Regions from separate parts of the Kitasatospora sp. NPDC059973 genome, predicted to be linked through region 2. Evidence: riboswitches for the same ligand, from Rfam matches in the RefSeq annotation. Region 2 holds a riboswitch; each other region holds the start of a gene.
The links. Region 2 has a riboswitch for cobalamin ahead of ACFWA9_RS37960 (HoxN/HupN/NixA family nickel/cobalt transporter). Riboswitches for the same ligand answer to the same signal wherever they lie in the genome.
Positions count from the first base shown of each region.

Region 1: another riboswitch for cobalamin. It lies ahead of ACFWA9_RS30155 (cobalamin biosynthesis protein); the one in region 2 lies ahead of ACFWA9_RS37960 (HoxN/HupN/NixA family nickel/cobalt transporter).
Region 3: another riboswitch for cobalamin. It lies ahead of metE (5-methyltetrahydropteroyltriglutamate--homocysteine S-methyltransferase); the one in region 2 lies ahead of ACFWA9_RS37960 (HoxN/HupN/NixA family nickel/cobalt transporter).

Region 1 is NZ_JBHWUI010000144.1:12,397-19,384, reverse strand. Features, by position in the region: gene ACFWA9_RS30160 (cobyric acid synthase) at 1-1,493, opposite strand, end outside; gene ACFWA9_RS30155 (cobalamin biosynthesis protein) at 1,490-2,461, opposite strand; cobalamin riboswitch at 2,555-2,747, opposite strand; gene ACFWA9_RS30150 (transcriptional regulator) at 2,960-3,673, shown strand; gene ACFWA9_RS30145 (alpha/beta hydrolase) at 3,983-5,098, shown strand; gene ACFWA9_RS30140 (hypothetical protein) at 5,501-6,826, shown strand.
Region 2 is NZ_JBHWUI010000293.1:154-5,042, forward strand. Features, by position in the region: gene ACFWA9_RS37960 (HoxN/HupN/NixA family nickel/cobalt transporter) at 1-1,084, opposite strand, end outside; cobalamin riboswitch at 1,117-1,309, opposite strand; partial or broken gene ACFWA9_RS37965 (ArsR/SmtB family transcription factor) at 1,391-1,729, shown strand; gene ACFWA9_RS37970 (SRPBCC family protein) at 1,918-2,397, opposite strand; gene ACFWA9_RS37975 (RNA polymerase sigma factor) at 2,394-2,912, opposite strand; gene ACFWA9_RS37980 (DUF3995 domain-containing protein) at 3,051-3,494, shown strand; gene ACFWA9_RS37985 (Fpg/Nei family DNA glycosylase) at 3,568-4,377, opposite strand; partial or broken gene ACFWA9_RS37990 (AAA family ATPase) at 4,552-4,889, opposite strand, start outside.
Region 3 is NZ_JBHWUI010000006.1:97,630-104,617, reverse strand. Features, by position in the region: gene metE (5-methyltetrahydropteroyltriglutamate--homocysteine S-methyltransferase) at 1-1,596, opposite strand, end outside; cobalamin riboswitch at 1,755-1,908, opposite strand; gene cobF (precorrin-6A synthase (deacetylating)) at 2,337-3,095, shown strand; gene ACFWA9_RS03325 (hypothetical protein) at 3,335-3,952, opposite strand; gene ACFWA9_RS03320 (M48 family metalloprotease) at 4,212-5,156, opposite strand; gene ACFWA9_RS03315 (BlaI/MecI/CopY family transcriptional regulator) at 5,153-5,542, opposite strand; gene ACFWA9_RS03310 (flavoprotein) at 5,731-6,309, shown strand; gene ACFWA9_RS03305 (chitinase) at 6,332-6,988, opposite strand, start outside.

The sequences.
Region 1 (6,988 bases), on a different contig from region 2:
CCGGGCGGCAGGAACGGCAGCGAACCCGCGGCCGGCACCCCGCCCTCGATCAGCTTCCACAGCGCGTCGGTGTCCGCGTGCTCCTCGATCAGGTCGCCCAGCCGGTCCAGCCGGGCCTCGCGCGCCTCGGCGAACGAGGTGTCCGGCGCGGGCACGAACGCCCGGCCCGACAGAGCGGCGACCTCGCGCAGCAGCGCGCGCCGGAAGCCGTCGTTCTCCAGCGCGCCGTGCCAGGTCGTGCCCCAGACCGCCCCCACCCGGCAGCCGTCCAGGAACGCCTCTCCGCCCTCCACGGTGACGATCCCGTGGTGGATCTCGTACCCCTGGACCGGCTGCCCGTAGGCCTCGCCGACCGGCCGGCCGAGCACCTTCTCGGCGCCGAACCGGACGTGCGTCGGGAGCAGCCCGAGGCCGTCGACGGCACCGGCCTTCGACTCGACGTCGTCGTGGATGGCGCGCGCGAGCATCTGGTAGCCGCCGCAGACGCCGAGGACCGGCAGCCCGGCCGCGGCCCGGGCCCTGAGGGCCGGCTCCAGGCCGCGCTCGCGCAGCCAGGCCAGGTCGGCGACGGTGGCCCGGGTGCCGGGCAGGATCACCAGGTCGGCGTCGGCCAGCTCCTCGGGCCGGGTGGCCCAGCGGACCAGCACCCCGGGCTCCTGGGCCAGCGCGTCCACGTCGGTGAAGTTGGACAGCCGGGGGAAGCGCACCACGGCCACCCGCAGCACGTCGGCGCCGAGCGGCCCGCGCCCCTCGGCGCGGTCCACCACGGTGGTCAGGTCCAGGGAGTCCTCGGCGTCCAGCCAGAGCCCGGACAGCATCGGCAGGGTGCCCAGCACCGGACGGCCGGTCAGCTCGCGCAGCATCTCCAGCCCGGGCGCCAGCAGTCGCGCGTCGCCGCGGAACTTGTTGACGAACCAGCCCGCCACATGGCGCTGGTCCTGCTCCGACAGCAGCGCCAGCGTCCCGTACATCGCGGCGAACACGCCGCCGCGGTCGATGTCGCCGACCACCACGACCGGCAGGCCGGCGGCGGTGGCCAGGCCCATGTTGGCGATGTCCCGGTCCCGCAGGTTGATCTCGGCGGGCGATCCGGCGCCCTCGCAGACCACCACGTCGTAGCGCCGGCGCAGGTCGGCCAGGCACTCCAGGGCGCGCTCCAGCAGGACGGGCTTGCGGTCGCGGTAGTCCAGCGCGCCGACCTCGGCGACCGCCCGGCCGAGCAGCACCACCTGGCTGCGGCCGTCCGCGCCGGGCTTCAGCAGCACCGGGTTCATCGCCGCCTCGGGCTCCACCCGGGCCGCCTGGGCCTGCATCGCCTGGGCGCGGCCGATCTCGGCCCCGTCGGCGGTGACGAAGGAGTTCAGCGACATGTTCTGCGCCTTGAACGGCGCCACGGCGACGCCCTGCCGGGCCAGCCAGCGGCAGATGCCCGCGGTGACCACGCTCTTGCCGGCGTCCGAGGTCGTCCCGGCGACCAGCAGTGCGTTGCTCATGCGCTCCCCCTTCTCGTCCCCGCCTTGAGTGCCTGCACGACGGCGTGCCCGGCGACGGTCGTACCCAGTGCGAGCAGTCCCACCCGGCGGGAGAGCCGGCAGGCGCGCTCGATGTCGTCCACCGTCACCGGTCGCAGCTCGCCGCCCAGTACCGGCCGGTGCTCGACCCGGGCGCCGTACCGCAGGGTGCCGCCGAGCCGCACGCCGACCGCGCCGGCGAAGGCCGACTCGGCCTGGCCCGCGTTCGGGCTGGGGTGGGCGGAGCCGTCCCGGCGCCAGACCCGCCAGGCCGTCCGGGGCTCGGGCGCGGCGGCGACGGTCAGCAGCGCGGTCAGCCGCGCGCCCGGCCAGCCCGCCACGTCGTCCAGCCGCGCCGAGGCCCAGCCGAACCGGGCGTGGCGCGGCGAGCGGTGGCCGACCATCGCGTCCAGGGTGTTGACCGCGCGGAACGCCAGCAGCCCGGGCGTGCCCGCGAGGGCGCCCCAGACGAGTGCGTTGACCACGGCGTCGGCGGTGTTCTCGGCGACCGACTCGACCACCGCGCGGGCGATCTGCCCCTCGTCGAGGGCGCTCGGGTCCCGCCCGCACAGGTGCGGCAGCCGCTGCCGCGCCGCCGTCAGGTCGTGCGCGGCGAGCGAGCGTCCGATCGTGCGGGCCTCGCGGGTGAGCGAGGTGCCGCCGAGCACCGTCCAGGTCGCGGCGGCGGCCAGCGCGGCCCGCCCGAGCGGCCGGCGGCCCAGGGTGCGGTCGGCCGCCAGCGCGCCGGCCGCGACGGTGCCCACGCAGAGCGCCGTGAAAGCCGTTCCGACGGCGCGGTCGTCCCGCCAGATCCGCCGCTCCAGCCGGCCGGCCGCACCGCCGAAGACGGCCACCGGGTGGCCGCGGCGCGGGTCGGCGAAGCGGGCGTCGGCGAGGTACCCGGCCGCGGCCCCCAGGGCGAAGGCGGCGGCGCGGGTCAGCGGGCGCACGGTGGACAGCAGAGGGCTCGGAAGGTCGGGGCAGCCTGCATCGCGTGCGTGTCCTCACTCAGGGTCCGCGCCCTGGATCGACGTACCGGGGGCGAGAGTCTCCTGGCTTCCGGGTCGAACGCACCCCCGGGCCCGGCGGCGGCTTCTGACGGCCCGCCGCGGTGGGCCCCCTCCGGCGCCGTGGCCGGCGGAGGAGGGACTCCGAGTGTGCTCCCCGGTGACAGTGGCGGGACCGCGCCGGACTCGCACCGGCTTCCTCTGCATGCCTCCGTTTGGCTGAAGGATCCCATCACGCGGCCGAACCGTGCGTCAACCAAGGTCACGGAGGGGTTGGTCACAGCGGAGCCGGGCCGCCCGACCCCGTCACTACCTCCGATCGGCACCCCCCGCAGGGGCATGACAGCCTGTGCGATCGTCCAGTCGCCCGGAGGAGCCTCCGGGCCCGCTTCGTGTGTTCGGCGGCTGGGGGGCGGCCGGACCACCCCCTACCGTCGGGCCATGCGACGCAGACAGCCACCCGCCGTGCCCCCGGTGCCCTTCTCGCCCGCGGCCGCCCGCGCGCACCGCGCCGGCCTCGGGCTGACCCCCGAGCAGGTGGTCGAGGGCATGGCCGCGCACGGCGTCCGGCTGCTGCCCTCCCACGTGCTCGGCTGGGAGAGCGGCGAGCTGCGCCCCGCCGAGGACGAGTTCATCGCCCTGGCCCGGGCGCTCTGGTGCCCGCCGGCCCAGCTGATGGGCGTCCGCCCGGCCCGGCTGCGGGACTTCCGGGTCGCCCGGGAGCTCAACCAGGAGAGCGCGGCCCACCGGATCGGCCTCGCACTGGACCGGTACCAGCGGGCCGAGGCGACCGGTCAGTGGGACGGCGACCAGGAGCAGACCTACGCGCTGGCCCAGGTGCTCGGCACGACCCTGCGCGAGCTGGTCGCGGTGACCGGCCGGGCGCAGGAGCTGGACCGGCGGCTGCGGCAGTGCGTGGACGGCCGGTGGCAGGCGCAGCTCCGGCCGATCGGTCGGATCGTGCCGGTGCACGAGGGCGACCTCACCGCCGTGCTGACGGCGCTGCAGAACGAGTACCAGGTCACCTCCCACTGGGGCGCCGGCAGCTGGGGCTCCCCGGCTCCGGCGGCGGACACCCGCGCGGCGGCGGCCCGGCCGCTCGGCGAGCGGTTCTGGGAGCTGCTGGAGCGCCTGGAGACCGAGATCCCGGTCTGACGGGCCGGTACCGCGCCGCCCCCCGCGCGGCGCCTCCCCCCTCCCTGCCCTCTCCCTCTGCCGCTTCCCGTGCCGCCGTGACCAGAGGGCCGAGAACCGCGCCGCCGCTTCCCGCAGCCGCTTCCCGTGCCGCGGTGACCCGGTCAAGACCCGTGCCGCGGTGACCCGGCCAAGACCCGTGCCGCGGTGACCCGGCCAGGACCCGCGCCGCCGTGACCCGGACGGCCGCGTCCGGTGGCCGGGTGGCGCCCCCGCGAGTGGACTGGTGGGCAGACTGCCCAGTCCGCGACCAACAGAGCGGGGAGCGATATGCGTTGGGGAACCGCAGCCGCCGTGGCGGCCGCCGCCGTCGGCACCGGGGCCGCCGTCCTGCTGATCGGCCGGAGGGCCTCCGAGCGGATGGTCCGCCCGGCGGTCGGCCGTGAGCGGGCCGCCGGCCCCGTCGTGGTGCTGACCCTCGCCGCCGGACGGGCCACCTTCACCCGCGGCGCCGAGAGCGCCCGCCCCGGCCGCTGGGCCGTCGAGTGGGGCGACGGAGGGCACGCGGTGGTCGGCGAGATCCTGCACGCCGACGAGCGGGGCGTCAGCCGCCGGCTGGTCCGCGCCGACCGCGGCACCCTGGCCCCCGGTACCGCGGTCCGCTTCACGCCCCGCGTCCATCTCGGCGACCCGACCAGCGCCCTCGGCCTGCCGTACACCGAGACCGCCGTCCAGGGCGAGCTGGGCGCGCTGCCCGCCTGGCGGCTGGACGGCAAGCGGGGCACCTGGGTGATCCTGGTGCACGGCCCCGGCGCCGACCGGCAGCAGACCCTCCCGGTGATGCCCGTCCTGCACCGGCTCGCGCTGCCCGTCCTGGCCGTCACCTACCGCGGCGACGAGGGCGCGCCGGCCTCCCCGGACGGCCTCGGCCACTTCGGCGAGACCGAGTGGCGCGACGTCGAGGCGGCCCTGCGGCTGGCCCTGGACAGCGGCGCCGGGCGGGTCATCCTGTACGGCTGGTCGCTCGGCGCGACGATGGTCCTGCAGACCGCGGCCCGCTCCGCCTGGGCCTCCTCGATCCGCGGCCTGGTGCTGGACTCGCCCGTGCTCGACTGGTCGGCGACCGCGCGCCGGGGCGCCGCCCGGGCCGGCTACCGGGGCGCCGCCGCCGAGCTGGGCGCGCTCGCGGCCGAGGGCCGGGCCGGCGTGGATCTGGCCGACTTCGCCCGCCTCGCGGACGGCACCGACCTGCGGGTGCCCACGCTCCTCCTGCACGGGCCCGACGACGCGCTGGCCCCCTGGCAGGCCGCCGCCCGGCTGGCCCACCGCCGCTCCGACGTGGTCGGCCTCCAGGCCGTCCCCGGCGGCGAGCACGCCGGCCTGTGGAACGCCGACCCCGACCGCTACGAGGAGCACCTGCGGCGCTGGCTCACCCCGCTGCTCTGAGGCCCGTCGCGGGCGGCCCCAGCCGTGTTCCGGACAGCTTCTCGGGCCCCTTCCCGCACCCCGTCCGCCCCGTCTTTCCCCAGGCTGGCGTGTCCGCGTCACACAGATCCGGCCAGGCGGTTTGGCCTCTGTTGCCCGATCTTGTCGACCCCCTGCGACCACCTGTCGGGAGTCGGGGCCGATCGGATGTGACAGAAGGCCGGTACAAGGGGAAGACTGCTCGACGTGACGTCTCGGAATCCGCGCGACCGTGATGCCCAGCTCCCGCCGACGATCGGCTCCGGTGCGACGGTGACCCGTCTCCCCGGAACTGCCCACCGCCCCGCCGGCGCCAGGCCGGGCGGCTCCGGCGTACCCCGCCGACGAGGCCCCGCACCAGCCCCCGGCCGTGGCCGGGTCCCGGTGCCGGACGGCTTCCCCGCTCCCGCCGAGCTCGCCCCGCTGGCCCGTCGGATGCTGATCGACGCCGTCCGCATCGCCCGCTGGGCCGGTGAACTCGCCGAGGTCGACAAGCGCGGCGAGCTGCTCCCCGAGGACGCCCGCGACGCGGGCCGCGCCCTCGCCATGACGGTGGGCGCCGCCGGCAAGGCCTGGGGCCAGGCCCTGCTGGTCGGCCTGGTCGAGGCCCGGGACGGCGGCGCCGCCCCCGGCTGGCGCCTGCACGCCTGGGAGCACGACGACGAGGCCGTGGTCCGCGGCTGGTCCGCCCTGTTCGACGCCTGGACGCTGCTCGCCCCGGTGCCGCCCGCCGCCCTGCGCGGCGTGTTCGCGGTACTCGCCGGGCAGGCCGTCGACCAGGCGCCGCAGCTGCTCTCCTTCCTCCACCTGGTGGCCGGCCCGGTCGCCGACAGCGAACTGCTGGAGCTGCTGCGCCGGGGCCTGGACGAGCGCCGGGTCGGCGGCGGCGACGGCGCGCTGGGCCTCTCGCCCGTGCCGCACGCCGCCTCCGCGGTCTCGGCCGTCCGCGGCACCTGCCGCGAGCCGCAGATCGACACCCCGGCCGCGCCCTCCGACGTGGCGGCCGTCCTGGACTGGATGCTGGACGGCCTGGCCGCGGTCGGCGCGGTGGTCCGCAAGGACGACGCCGCCGAGCTCTCCCCGCTCGGGCACTGGGCGGTGCGGGCCAAGCTGGAGGAGATCTGCACCGTCGCGCAGACCGCCGCCGGGCACATCGAGCAGAGCGCCTTCGAGCTGCTCAACGCCTGCGCCGACTACTCGCCGGGCCCGGCCCGGGCCGAGTTCCGCGCCTGGGTGGCGGCCCGACCGGCCGACCGGGCGGTGGCCGAGCTGCTGGACGCCGCCCAGGGTGACGACGCACTGGTGCGCGGCCTCGCCTTCGAGGCGCTGCGAGTGGCCGGCTCCACCGCCGAGCAGGCCGTCCGGGCGGCCGTGGACGCCCCGGTGCTGCGCCCCTACGCGCTGCTCTGGCTGGCCGAGCAGTCGGACGAGGGCGTCGCCCCGGCCGATGTGCTGGGCGCGGAGGACGCCGCCTGGCTCTGGGTGGACACGGCGGCCGCGGTGCTCGACCACGGCGAGACCGAGCTGCTGGTGGGCCATGTCGAGGGCGCCTCGGCCGGTGACCCGGTCCGGCTGTTCGCCCGGGCCCGGCAGTCCGGCCACCCGCGGGCGGCGTCGGTGCTGACCGCGGTCTCCGGCGTCCACCCGGACCCGGTCGTGGCCCGCGCGGCCCGGCGCTCGGCCTTCAGCGTCCACCGCGGCGGCGCGTAGCCGTCAAGGCGCACCGCGGCGGCGCGGAGCCGCTCGGGCCTGACCGCGGCGGCCGACGGCCGCCACCCGGCCCGGCAGGGCCGCAGCCGGCCGCCACGGGGCCGCACGCCGCCCGCACGGCCGTCACCACCGGCCCGGCAAGGGCCGCAGGGCATGCGAGAG
Region 2 (4,889 bases):
GTTCGACGCCGGCGAGGCGCCAGTAGGCGATCGCTGCCCCCCAGACCACCACGAACAGCCCGACGATCGCGTAGCCGACGTTGTCCAGCGAGATGTCCGCGATCCAGCCGCTCACCGGGTCGGTGAGGTCCAGCTTCTCGTGCAGCACGGCGACCAGCTCGATGGTGCCGATGATGAACGCCACCGCGATCGACAGCCCAGTGATGGTCAGGTTGTAGTACACCTTGCGCACCGGGTTGGAGAACGCCCACTGGTACGCGAAGTTCATGAACGTCCCGTCCAGCGTGTCGAACAGGCTCATCCCGGACGCGAACAGCAGCGGCAGGCAGACGATCGCGTACCAGGGCAGCCCGGCGGCCGCGCCGGAGCCGGCCATCACCATCAGGGTCACCTCGGTCGCGGTGTCGAAGCCGAGGCCGAGCACCATGCCGACCGGGAACATCTGGCCGGGCCGGGTGATCGAGCGGGTCGCCCGGTTCAGCACCCGGGCCATCAGACCGCGCGAGTTGAGGTGCTCCTCCAGCTCGGCCTCGTCGAACCGACCGGCCCGCATCGACCGGAACACCTTGAGGATGCCGAACAGCGCCGCCAGGTTGAGCGCGCCGATCAGGTAGAGGAAGACACCGGACGCGGAGGTGCCGACCACACCGAGCCACTGGTGCGTGGTGGACTCGTCGTCCATCAGCGTGCTGGCCAGCTGGGCGCCGCCCGCCACCAGGGCGGCCATCAGGACCACCATCGAGGAGTGGCCGAGCGCGAACCAGAAGCCCACCGAGACGGGCCGCTTGCCGTCCGCCATGAGCTTGCGGGTGGTGTTGTCGATCACCGCGATGTGGTCGGCGTCGAAGGCGTGCCGCATGCCGAGGGTGTAGGCGGTGATGCCCAGGCCCACCCCGAAGACCTGGGTACCGACCTCGTACTTCTCCGGGGCGACCAGGAAGATCAGCGTCCCGAACGCCACTACGTGCATGGCCAGGATCACCCCCATCAACCCGGCCGTGCGGAGGGTGTCCTCGCGCCGCCAGCGGAAGCTCGGCAGGGCGGAGGACGCCGCGGGAGCAGCGGCGGTTTCGGGCAGGGTCATCTTCGGATCACGCTCCAGCACCTCGTGGAAAGACGTTCGTGAGATGCCGTGGCCGGTCTCCTGGCTGACGGGGCTTCCGGATCCGCCTTCCCAGGCGCGCGAGGCGCCCAGTGGCGTCGTGGATACGGACGACTCCCCCGATCACAGTGGCGAGGGCCGCTCCGGACTCCGGACCCTGAGGGTCCGTCACCGGTCTTCCCGAACACCACGGCGGGCAACACCGTAGGGGGCCGCACCTCACCCTTGCAAGGCTGCGCACCTGCGCAGGTGTCCAGGATCACAGCCACGGGCTGCAACAATGTCCGCATGCATCTCGTACCGGCCGACCGCGCGGGCCACCGCACCATCGACGGGCACCGGGTCTGCGAGGCCATCGCCGCGATCGGCGACCCCGGGCACGTCCGGTCCTGGGCGGAGCGGTTCTCGCTGCTCGCCGACCCGGGGCGGCTCGCCCTGCTGCTCGCCCTGCACCGGGCCGGCCCGCTCGCCGTCACCGACCTGGCGGTCGCCACCGGCATGCGCGACCCGGCCGTCTCGCAGGCGCTGCGGCTGCTGCGCACCGCAGGTGTGGTCACCGGCGACAAGGACGGCCGCGTGGTGCGCTACCGGCTCGTGGACGAGGCCCTGCGCCCCCTCCTCGACGAGTGCGCCGCCGCGGACCACCACGAGCACGGCGAGCCCGCCACCGGGAGCGACGCCACCGGCGGCGAGCCCTCCGCACCCCGGGCCGCCGCGGCCGGCTGACCGGCTCCCGGCTGAGGGGCTCCCGGCTGACCGGCTCCGCCCGCGGAACACCGACCCGGCGCCCCGGGCCGTCGCGCCCGGGGCCCGCCTCACCCCTCCCGCACCAGCCGTTCGAAGCGCTCCAGCGAGCGCCGGGCCAGCGGGTTTGTCGCGGGCCGCAGGGCCCGGTCGAGCAGGCCCGCGCCGGGGAGCCGGAACGCGCCGAGGAAGGCGAAGCGGGTGCCTCCGGCCTCGGGGCGGGCCGCCATCCCGCCCAGCAGGAAGCGGCTGCGCATCAGGCACCACCCGGGCGTCAGCTCGACGTCGAAACGGGCCCGCAGCCGGGTGTGGCCGGTCACCAGCGCCTCCGTGCGACCGTCCGCCGGACTCCCGGCCACGCGGACCGACCGGATGTCCGGCAGCCAGCGCGGGAGCCCCTCCTCCAGGTCGGCCGCGGCCGCCCAGACCCGCTCGAACGGCGCGTCGATCAGCGCCTCCCGGACGGCGGCGCCGGGGGTGACGGCGGCGATCACATGCAGCCGGCGGACCGGGTCGAAGGCCGCCGTCGGCCAGGGAATCGGTGCGCTCACTGCTGCCACGCCCTTCGAAAGCCGAGCCGGGCCCGGGAGAGCCGGGACTTCACGGTGCCGGGTGCCACGCCCAGCAGTTCTGCGGTGGACCGCTCGTCGAGCCCCTCCAGGTCGCGCAGCACCAGCACGGCGCGGTGCTCCGGCGTCAGCCGGGCGAGGACGTCCTGGATGTCGGTGGCCAGCTGCGGGTCGCCGGGGCGGGGCAGCTCCGAGAGGTCGGCCGGGACGCAGCGGGCGACCCGCCGGACGTGCCGGACGGCCTCCCGCACGGCGATCGAGCGGACCCAGCCGAACAGCGCGGCCGGGTCCTGGAGCTGGCCCAGCTTGCGGAAGACGGCGATCAGCGCCTCCTGCGTCGCGTCGGGGCCGTCGTCCAGCGCGATCGGACCGCAGAGCCGGCGGACGTAGGGCGCGACCAGCTCCAGCAGCTCGCTGACGGCCAGTTGGTCGCCGCGCTGGGCGGCACGGACCAGGCCGGCGAGCCGGTCGGCGGTTCGGGTGTCGGGACCATCCACACCCGCATCAGAGGCGCCGGACCGGCCGGACGTTCCCTCCCTCCCCCGACTTCCCGCTGTGACGCTCGTCACGGGAACGTCCGGCCGGGCGGGCCTCTCCTGCGGGGTGACCCACCGTCGGAACCCCGGAGGACCATCGTGAACCGTCGCCGTACCGCCGCCCTCGCCGTCGCCGGCCTGCTCGCCGCCGACGCCCTGCTGCACGTCTACTGGGCCACCGGCCGCACCTGGCCGGCCGCCGACCCGGCGTCGCTCTCCCGGGCGGTGCTCAACGCCGAGGTGCCGTTCACCCCGCCGGTCGTCCTGCCGCTCGCGGCGCTGCTGTTCTCCGGCTCGGCCCTGGTGCTCGCCCGCGGCGGCCTGTTGGACGGCGCGGCCCGCCGGCTGCCGGCGGTGGCACTGCGCTGGGGGCCGCGCGCGGTGGCCGCCGGACTGCTCGCCCGCGGGCTGGCCGGGCTGCTCTGGGCCACCGGGGTCGGCGTCGACACCGGCTCGGCCTTCTACCGGCTCAACCTGGCGTTCTACACCCCGCTCTGCCTGGCCGCCGCCCTGGCGGTCGCCCGTACCGGGGCGGACGGCTGACCGCGCCCCTCCCCCGGCAGCCCCGCGACCGCCCCCGGTGCCGCCCGGACGGCGCCGGGCAGCCGGCGCCGCCTCAGGCCCGCTGGCAGGTGGGGCACCAGAAGAGGTTGCGCGCGGCATGCGCCTCGGTCCGGACCTCGGTGCCGCAGACCAGGCAGGGCATGCCGGCCCGGCGGTAGACGTAGACCTCGCCGCCGTGGTCGTCCACCCGCGGCGGACGGCCCATCGCCTCGGGGGTGTGCTCGGGTCGGACGGTGTCGATCCGCCCCGCGCCGACGCCCTCGCGCATCAGCGCGACCAGGTCGGCCCAGACGGCGTCCCACTCGGCCCGGCCGAGGTCGCGCCCGGCCCGGTGCGGGTCGATGCCGTGCCGGAACAGCACCTCGGCGCGGTAGACGTTGCCCACGCCGGCCAGCACCTTCTGGTCCATCAGCAGTGCCGCGATCGTCGTCCGGCTGCCGGATATCCGCCGCCAGGCCGGCTCCGGGTCGGCGTCGGCCCGCAGCGGGTCGGGGCCGAGGCGCGCCGCGACGGCGGCCTTCTCGGCGTCGGTGATCAGCGCACAGGTGTTGGGACCGCGCAGATCGGCGTAGGCGTCGTCGTTCGCCAGGCGCAGCCGGACCAGGCCGACCGGCTCGGGCGCGGGGCCCTCCCCGAAGGCGAACCCACCGTAGAGGCCGAGGTGGATGTGCACCCAGGCGTCGTCCTCGAAGCCGAGGAAGAGGTGCTTGCCGATGGCCTCCGCCCCGGTCAGCACCTGCCCGTCGACCAGCTTCGCGCCGTCCGCGAACCGGCCCTGCGGACTGCTCGCACGGACCGGGCGGCCGCCGAAGGCCCTGGCGTTCTCGGCGGCGAGGCGGTGGATGATGTGGCCTTCCGGCACGGGCGTCAGCTCCCCCGGGTGTGCGACAGGATGCCCCCATCATCGCAGCCCGCACCGACAGGCCCGGCCGGGCCGCCGGCCGTCGCGGGCTCCCGGAAGGCGGTACCGAATCCGCGCGCGGGGCAGCGCCGGAGCCGCCCGGAACAGCCCCGGGCGGCCCGGGCGGCCCGGGCCTCAGCGGACCGGGATGCCCATCAGCCGGGCCAGGATCACCCGGTCCAGCTCGGCGGCGGTGGCCGCGACGTCCAGCTGGGAGTTGTCGATGATCGGCAGCCCGGAGTTGTACCAGCCGGCCATCCGGCCGTGGATCCGGGCCACCTCCTCGTCGCTCAGCCGCCGGTTGCCACTGCGCCGGGCGTTGCGGCTCAGCACGGAGTCCAGGCTGGGCAGCAGCACGACCGGGATCATCCCCGGGCCGATGTGCCGCTTCCAGCCGCCGAGGCCGATCGCCGGGCGGTCCGGGAAGACCGCGTCGTCGATGATGCAGGAGATGCCGTTGGCCAGGTAGTTGC
Region 3 (6,988 bases), on a different contig from region 2:
CGGCCGGACGTAGCGGGTGCCGTAGGACTGCACCCAGCCGTGCCGGGTGGCCAGGTAGCCGGTCAGCTGCTCGGCGAAGTACTGCACCATGTCGTTGCGTTCGGGCTCGCCGTGGACGAGCACGTCGAGGCCGGCCTTCTCCTGGTAGGCGATCACCTCGCGGACCTCGGCCCGCATCCGGTCCCGGTAGGTTCCGTCGTCGATGCGGCCGGCGCGCAGGTCGGCGCGGGCGGTGCGCAGTTCGGTGGTCTGCGGGAAGGAGCCGATGGTGGTGGTCGGCAGCAGCGGCAGACCGAGCCGGGCCCGCTGCGCCTCGGCGCGCTCGGGGTAGGCCGGGGCGCGGCGGGCGTCCTCGGGGGCGGTGGCGGCGACCCGGGCCCGGACGGCCGGGTCGCGGGTCAGCGCGGAGCCGGCGCGGGAGGCCAGGTCGGCCCGGTTGGCGGCCAGTTGGGCCGCGATGGTGTCGGTACCGTGGGCCAGGCCGCGGGCCAGGGTGGCGACCTCGGTGGTCTTCTGACGGGCGAAGGCGAGCCAGCGGGCGACCTGCGGGTCGAGGTCGCGCTCCAGGTCGGCGTCGAGCGGGACGTGCAGCAGCGAGCAGGACGGTGCGACGTCGACCCGGTCCGCCAGGCCGAGCAGCGTGCCGAGGGTGGCGAGGGACTTCTCCAGGTTGTTGATCCAGATGTTGCGGCCGTCCACCACGCCCGCGACCAGGCGCTTGCCGGGCACTCCGCCGGCGGCGGCGAGGTCGTCGAGGTTGGCGGCGCCGGGGCCGGTGAAGTCCAGGCCGATGCCCTCGATCGGGGCCTTGGCCAGGACGGGAAGGGCCTCGCCGAGCCGGTCGAAGTAGCTGGTGACCAGCAGTTGCGGGCGGTCGGTGGGCGCACCGAGTTCGCGGTAGACGCGGGCGGCGGCGTTCAGTTCGGCCGGGGTGCGGTCCTGGACGAGCGCGGGCTCGTCCAGCTGGACCCAGTCGGCGCCGGCCGCCCGCAGGTCGGCGAGGAGTTCGGCGTAGACGGGCAGCAGCCGGTCCAGCAGGGTGACCGGCCGGAAGTCGGCGGCCACGCCGGGGGCGGGCTTGGCGAGCAGCAGGTAGGTCAGCGGTCCGACCAGCACGGGCCGGGGGCGGTGGCCGAGGCCGAGCGCCTCACGGAGCTCGGATACCGGCTTGGCGGAGTTCGCGGCGAAGACCGTGTCCGGGCCCAACTCCGGTACGAGGTAGTGGTAGTTGGTGTCGAACCACTTGGTCATCTCCAGCGGTGCGACGTCCTGGGTGCCGCGCGCCATGGCGAAGTAGCCGTCCAGCGGGTCGGTGTCGACGGCGGCGCGGTGGCGGACCGGGATCGCGCCGACCGCGACCGTGGTGTCCAGGACGTGGTCGTAGAGCGAGAAGTCGCCGGTGGGGACTTCGGTGATGCCCGCGTCCGCCAGCTGCCGCCAGTTGGCGCGGCGCAGGACGGCGGCGGTGGCGTGCAGGGCGGCGGCGTCGACGCGGCCCGCCCAGTACCCCTCGACGGCCTTCTTCAGCTCCCGGTCGGCACCCTGCCTCGGGTAGCCGTACACGGTGGCCTGCGGGGTGGTGGAACTCGGTGACACGGAACTCTCCTTCGCGAGTCGCGCTGCGATCCCGGGAGAGCACGACGGCGTGGAGGTACGGCAGTGGGGGCACGGCACCGGGGTGGGCCCGCCCGCTCCGCCGACCCGCCCTCGAGGTCACCGAGATCACCGCGTGCGGGGTGCACGCGGGCAGTGGCAGGTCTTCGGACTCGCGGGCACGTCCGCCTGGCTTCCAGGCCGGACACCTACTGGCCGTCGCTTCCCGGGCCCGGCTGGGCCCAGTGCGTGTGACGGCGGTCGTTCCCACTCACCGCTGCGGGGCAGTCCCGGATTCCCACCGGGTTCCCTCTTGCGACGCCGTGGCTGGAGGACACGGCGAACCGACTGCACCGCCCACCCTAGGCCCATCGCCGGCGGCGCGTCAGTGATTGTCCGGATCGCGGATGGCCGGGGCGGCCCCGGTGGCCCCCGGCCGCCCGGGCAGTGCAGGTGGTGGTCGAGGCGGTGGTCGAGGACGAGCGCGTCAACAGACGAGCGCGTCAACAAGGACGTGCTGGTCCCCCTGGCCGAGGTGCTCGCCGCCGCGCACACCGTGCCGGCTTCCCCCGACGGCGGAATCAGCACATGCCGGCCCGTCGTGGCGACGGCCGAAAGGCCGGGTCGAGGGCGCGTGCATGACGTCACAGCGCCACCGGACCGGTCGCCCGCGGCCCACCCGGCGGTTCGCCCGGGACCGGCCGCGCCCGGCGGACGGGCAGCCGCGCGGCACAATCACTGTCATGCGGCACATCTTCCTCATCGGCATCGGGGCGGGCGATCCCGACCACCTCACCCTGCAGGCGGTCAAGGCCCTCGCCCGCACCGACGTATTCTTCATCCTCGACAAGAACGAGGAACGGCAGGACCTCATCCGGCTGCGCCGGCAGCTGCTGACCGAGCACGGCCGCCCGGGCCACCGCGTCATCGAGGTCGCGGACGCCGAGCGGGACCGCGCCACGCCGGCGTACACCGCGGCCGTGGACGACTGGCGCACCCGCCGGGCCGACCTGGTCGAGCGGCTGGTCGCCGAACACCTCGGCCCGGAGGAGACCGGCGCGTTCCTGGTCTGGGGCGACCCGAGCCTCTACGACAGCGTCATCGCCGTGATCGACGAGGTCCTGGCCCGCGGCAGCGCCACCTTCGGGTACGAGGTGGTCCCGGGCATCAGCAGCGTCTCGGCGCTCGCCGCCCGGCACCGCACCACCCTGACCCGGGTCGGCCGCCCACTGCAGATCACCACCGGCCGCCGCCTCGCCGAGGGCTTCCCCGAGCAGGTGGACGACGTGGTGGTGATGCTGGACGGGCGGGCCGCGTTCACCGGGATCGACCCCGAGGGGCTGGAGATCTTCTACGGTGCCTACCTGGGCACCCCGGACGAGATCCTCGCCGCCGGCCCCCTCGCCGAAACCGCCCCCCGGATCCGCGCGCTCCGCGACGAGGCGCGCGAACGCAAGGGCTGGATCATGGACACCTACCTCCTCCGCCGCTCCGGGAGCTGACCCACACCCGCCCCCGGGCCGACCGGCCCGGGGGCCCGGGCATCGCGACCGGGCTGAAGCGGCGCCACATCGGGGCCCAGAGCAGGCCGGCCCCGTCGCCGAGGCGGCCGGGCTGACCGATCAGTAGCGCGCGGCGCCCGTTTCACCTGGTGAGGCGGTTACCGGCAGCGGTACCACGGGAAGCGCCGGCCGCCGCGACGGACCGGGGAGGACGCCGACCCGCCGGCATCACCGGACGGCTACGAACCGGCCGGGGCCCCGCCGTCGTCCCGGTCGGCCACGTCCTCGGACCGCTCGCCGGCCACCCCGGCCGCCCCGCCGGCGCCCTCGCGCTCGACGGCCCACTCCGTACGGCGTTCGCGGGTCAGCACCCAGTCGGCGGCCCGGCGCGGCGCCGAGCCCGCCGAGCCGCTACGGGCGGCGGCGGCGCACACCCGCCGCAGCAGGGAGTTCAGCTGGGTGCGCTCACCGCGCGTCAGGGACACCAGCAGGTCGTCCTGCACGGCCGACGCGTCGCTGTGCAGGATCTCCAGCGCGAGCTGCCCCGAGGAGGTGAGCGTCAGCACCTCGTGCCGACCGCCGACCTGGACGAACAGGGACTGCACCAGGCCCGCCGCGACGAGATCGTCGAGGGTCTGCGCGGTGTCGACCGCACCCCCGTCGATCCCGGCGACCAGATCGGGCCGGGCGTGCGGGCCCAGCCGGGCCAGCGTGGAGAGGACGGACAGGTGCGCCGGGCTCATCCCCCGGAACTCCAGGCGCGCCGCCAGCAGGGCGTCCGCCGCCCGGCCGGCCGCCGACAGGAGGTGGACGGTCTGCTCGAAGGGACTCGACGATCCCTTCCCCCTGTCGTACACGTCGCATCCAATCGCTGGTGGAGGGCTGCACCACCTCCGGCGGGGGTCACGGGACCACCGACGCCATGCCACGCTGCCGAACGCCGATCACCGGAGGGCCGCGAAACCCGCTCGCGCGCCGCGCCGGGCACGGCGCCGCATCGCGCCGCACGGCGCACCGAGGCCAACGATAGCCGCGCCGCGCCGATCGGTCTACATCGATGTCGTCCGCGACATCCGCTCCCCCGCCGCCGGCGGCCGGCGCCGACAACGGCACCCGTCACCGGCCCGGCATGGCCCGCGCGGCGTACTCCACGTACTCGTGCAGCCCGTACGCCAGCCCCGGGATCAGCACCGACACCGCCACCACCGCCACCAGCCAGGCCACGCCCACCCGCCTCGCGCGACCGCGCGGTAGGACCGGCACCGACCCCAGCAGCGCCTCGACCCGCCGCGGCACCGGACCGGCGCCCACCGACAGCAGCGGGTTCCGGCTCCCGCCTGCCCGGGTGGCGGCGGACCCGGCCAGCGCCGCCCGCGCGATCGCCGCCGCCGCCAGCCGGCGGTCCCCCACCGACCCGGCCGCGGCCTCGTCGGCCCACCGTTCCAGGTGGGAGCCCAGCGCCTCCCGCAGGCCCCGCAGCGCCGGGTGCACCGCCGCCGCGAGGTCCGTGACGACGGAGAGCACGTGGTGGCGCCCCGCCAGGTGGGCCCGTTCGTGCGCGAGCAGCACCTCGCGCTCCGCCGGACCGAGTTCGCGCACCATGCCCGAGGTCACCACGACCCGCCCGGGGCGCCCGCGGAAGCCGGGCAGGGCGAAGGCCTCCGCGTCGCCGCCCGGCACCACCAGCACGTCGCCGTCGGCCACCCCGTCACCGGTGGACTCCCAGGCCTTCGCGAGCAGCGCGCGATGGGCCAGCCAGCGGCGCGCCAGCAGCACGGCCTGGACCGCCAGCACCACCCCGGCCGCGCCGGAGACCGGCACGACGGCCGGCCACCGCTCCAGCACGCGCGCCGGCGGCACCCGCTCCATCGAGGCGAGGAACGGCACGTGGAACAGCGCGACCAGCGCCGCCGCGGTGCCGCCCGCCAGCAGCACGGCCGCACCCGTCAGCGCCACGCACGCCTCGCGCGGCGGCAGGAGCGCGGCCAGCCGGCGGGCGGCGGGCGCCGCGCCCCACGGAGCCAGCAGCGTCAGCGCGACCAGGGCGAGGGCCAGGGTCATCCGCGGCCCTCTCCGTCCGGGGCCTCCAGCAGGAGGCGCCGCAGCACCTCCTCGTCCCCCTCGGACAGCGATGACACGAACCGCTTCAGCACCAGCTCACGGTGCGGGTCGCTCTCCAGTTCACGGCGCATCCGCCCGGCCACCAGACCGGCGGCGTCGGCGACCGGCGCGTACGCGAAGCCCCGCCCCGGGCGGCTGCGCTCCAGCGTCCCGTTCTCGTGCAGCCGGCCCAGCACCGTCGCCACCGTCGTCCGGGCCAGCCCCCGGTCGAGCGCCTCGTTGACCTCCTGCGCCGTCAGCGGCCGCTCGGCCGCCCACAGCACGGCCAGTACGTCCGCGACCAGCTCGCCGTGCGGCCGCCTCGTGTCCCGGCTGTCGTCCACCATGTCTCCCGTCCACGGCCGCGCCGCCGGGCAGACGTACAGCGAACCCGGCGACGCCCGCGCCCTCACCACGGCCGACTACATGGTCGTAGACGATCCGGTCGGATGTTCGTAAGGTATGCCTCACCCAACTGTACTGGCCCCACCGGCAGGGCAGACTGGCCGCAGGGGCGCCGCCCTGGGGCTTCACCATGGTGGCCGGGAGAGTCGGGAGTTCAGGTGTGACCGCGCATCGCGAGCCGTTCCTCTACATCGTCGTCTGCGCGTCGGGCATCGCCGGCGGAGTGGACGAGCTGATCACCGCCGCCCGCGCCGAGGGCTGGGGAGTCGGCGTGATCGCCACCCCGAACGGACTCGGGTTCATCGACCGGAAGGCCGTCGAAGCCCGGACCGGCTACCCGATCCGCTCCGCCTGGCGCATGCCGGGCGACCCCCGGCCGCTGCCCCCGGCGGACGCCATCGCGGTGGCGCCCGCCACGTTCAACACCATCAACAAGTGGGCCGCCGGCATCTCCGACACCCTCGCCCTCGGCATCCTCTGCGAGGCGTACGGCCTGGGCATCCCGGTGGCCGTCCAGCCCTACCTCAACGCCGCCCAGGCCGCCCACCCCGCCTACGCGGAGAGCCTGGCCCGGCTCCGGTCGATGGGCGTCCTGATCGGTGACGCCGCCCCCCACCAGCCCAAGGCCGAGGGGGCCGGCGCCGCGTACGACTGGACCCGGGTGCTCGACCTGCTCCGCCCGGTGATCGCCGCGGCGGGCCGGGAGTAACGGCCCGCCGCCACCGCCACCGTCACCGGGGGGTCCTCCGGAAGGCGTCCGGGGTGCGGGCGGTCCACGGCCGGGAGTGCGTGCGCGGGAACGGGTCGAGGATGCGGGAGAAGTGGGCGGGATCCTGGGCGGTGCCGCTGCACCGCTCCGCAAGGGTGCCCGCCACCGCGCAGGGCCGGTCCCGCCCGACCGACCAGAAGGCGAGCAGCCGGATGCCCTTCTCGGCCGCGAACCTCGCCAAGCGGGCGGCGTCCTCGGTGGAGAAGACCTCGTTGACGGCGTCGTTGACCCCGATCATCGGGGTGTTGCCCTGCATCGCCCACAGCTGCTCGGGGCTCTTCTCCGGCCAGAGCCGCCCGAGTTGCTCGTGCAGTCCGGTCGCGGCCCCGATCGCGGCGGCGCCCATGTCGAGGTCGGGCCCGTAGTCCATCGTCATGACGTTGACCACGTCCACGTCCAGTCCGTGGTGCCGCGCGTTGGTCAGCAGCCACACCCCGTTGTCGGACAGGCCCCAGGGGTTGACCGGCAGGGTGTAGTCCACGTCGAGCGGGCGGCCGAGCAGGCGGTACTCCTGCTGCAGTTCGGCGAGCGCCTGGTTGCGGCGGTCGTCGGACTGCTGGTCGTCCAGCGCCGCACCCTCGATGTCGAGGTCGATCCTGGTGACGCCCAGGGTGTTCAC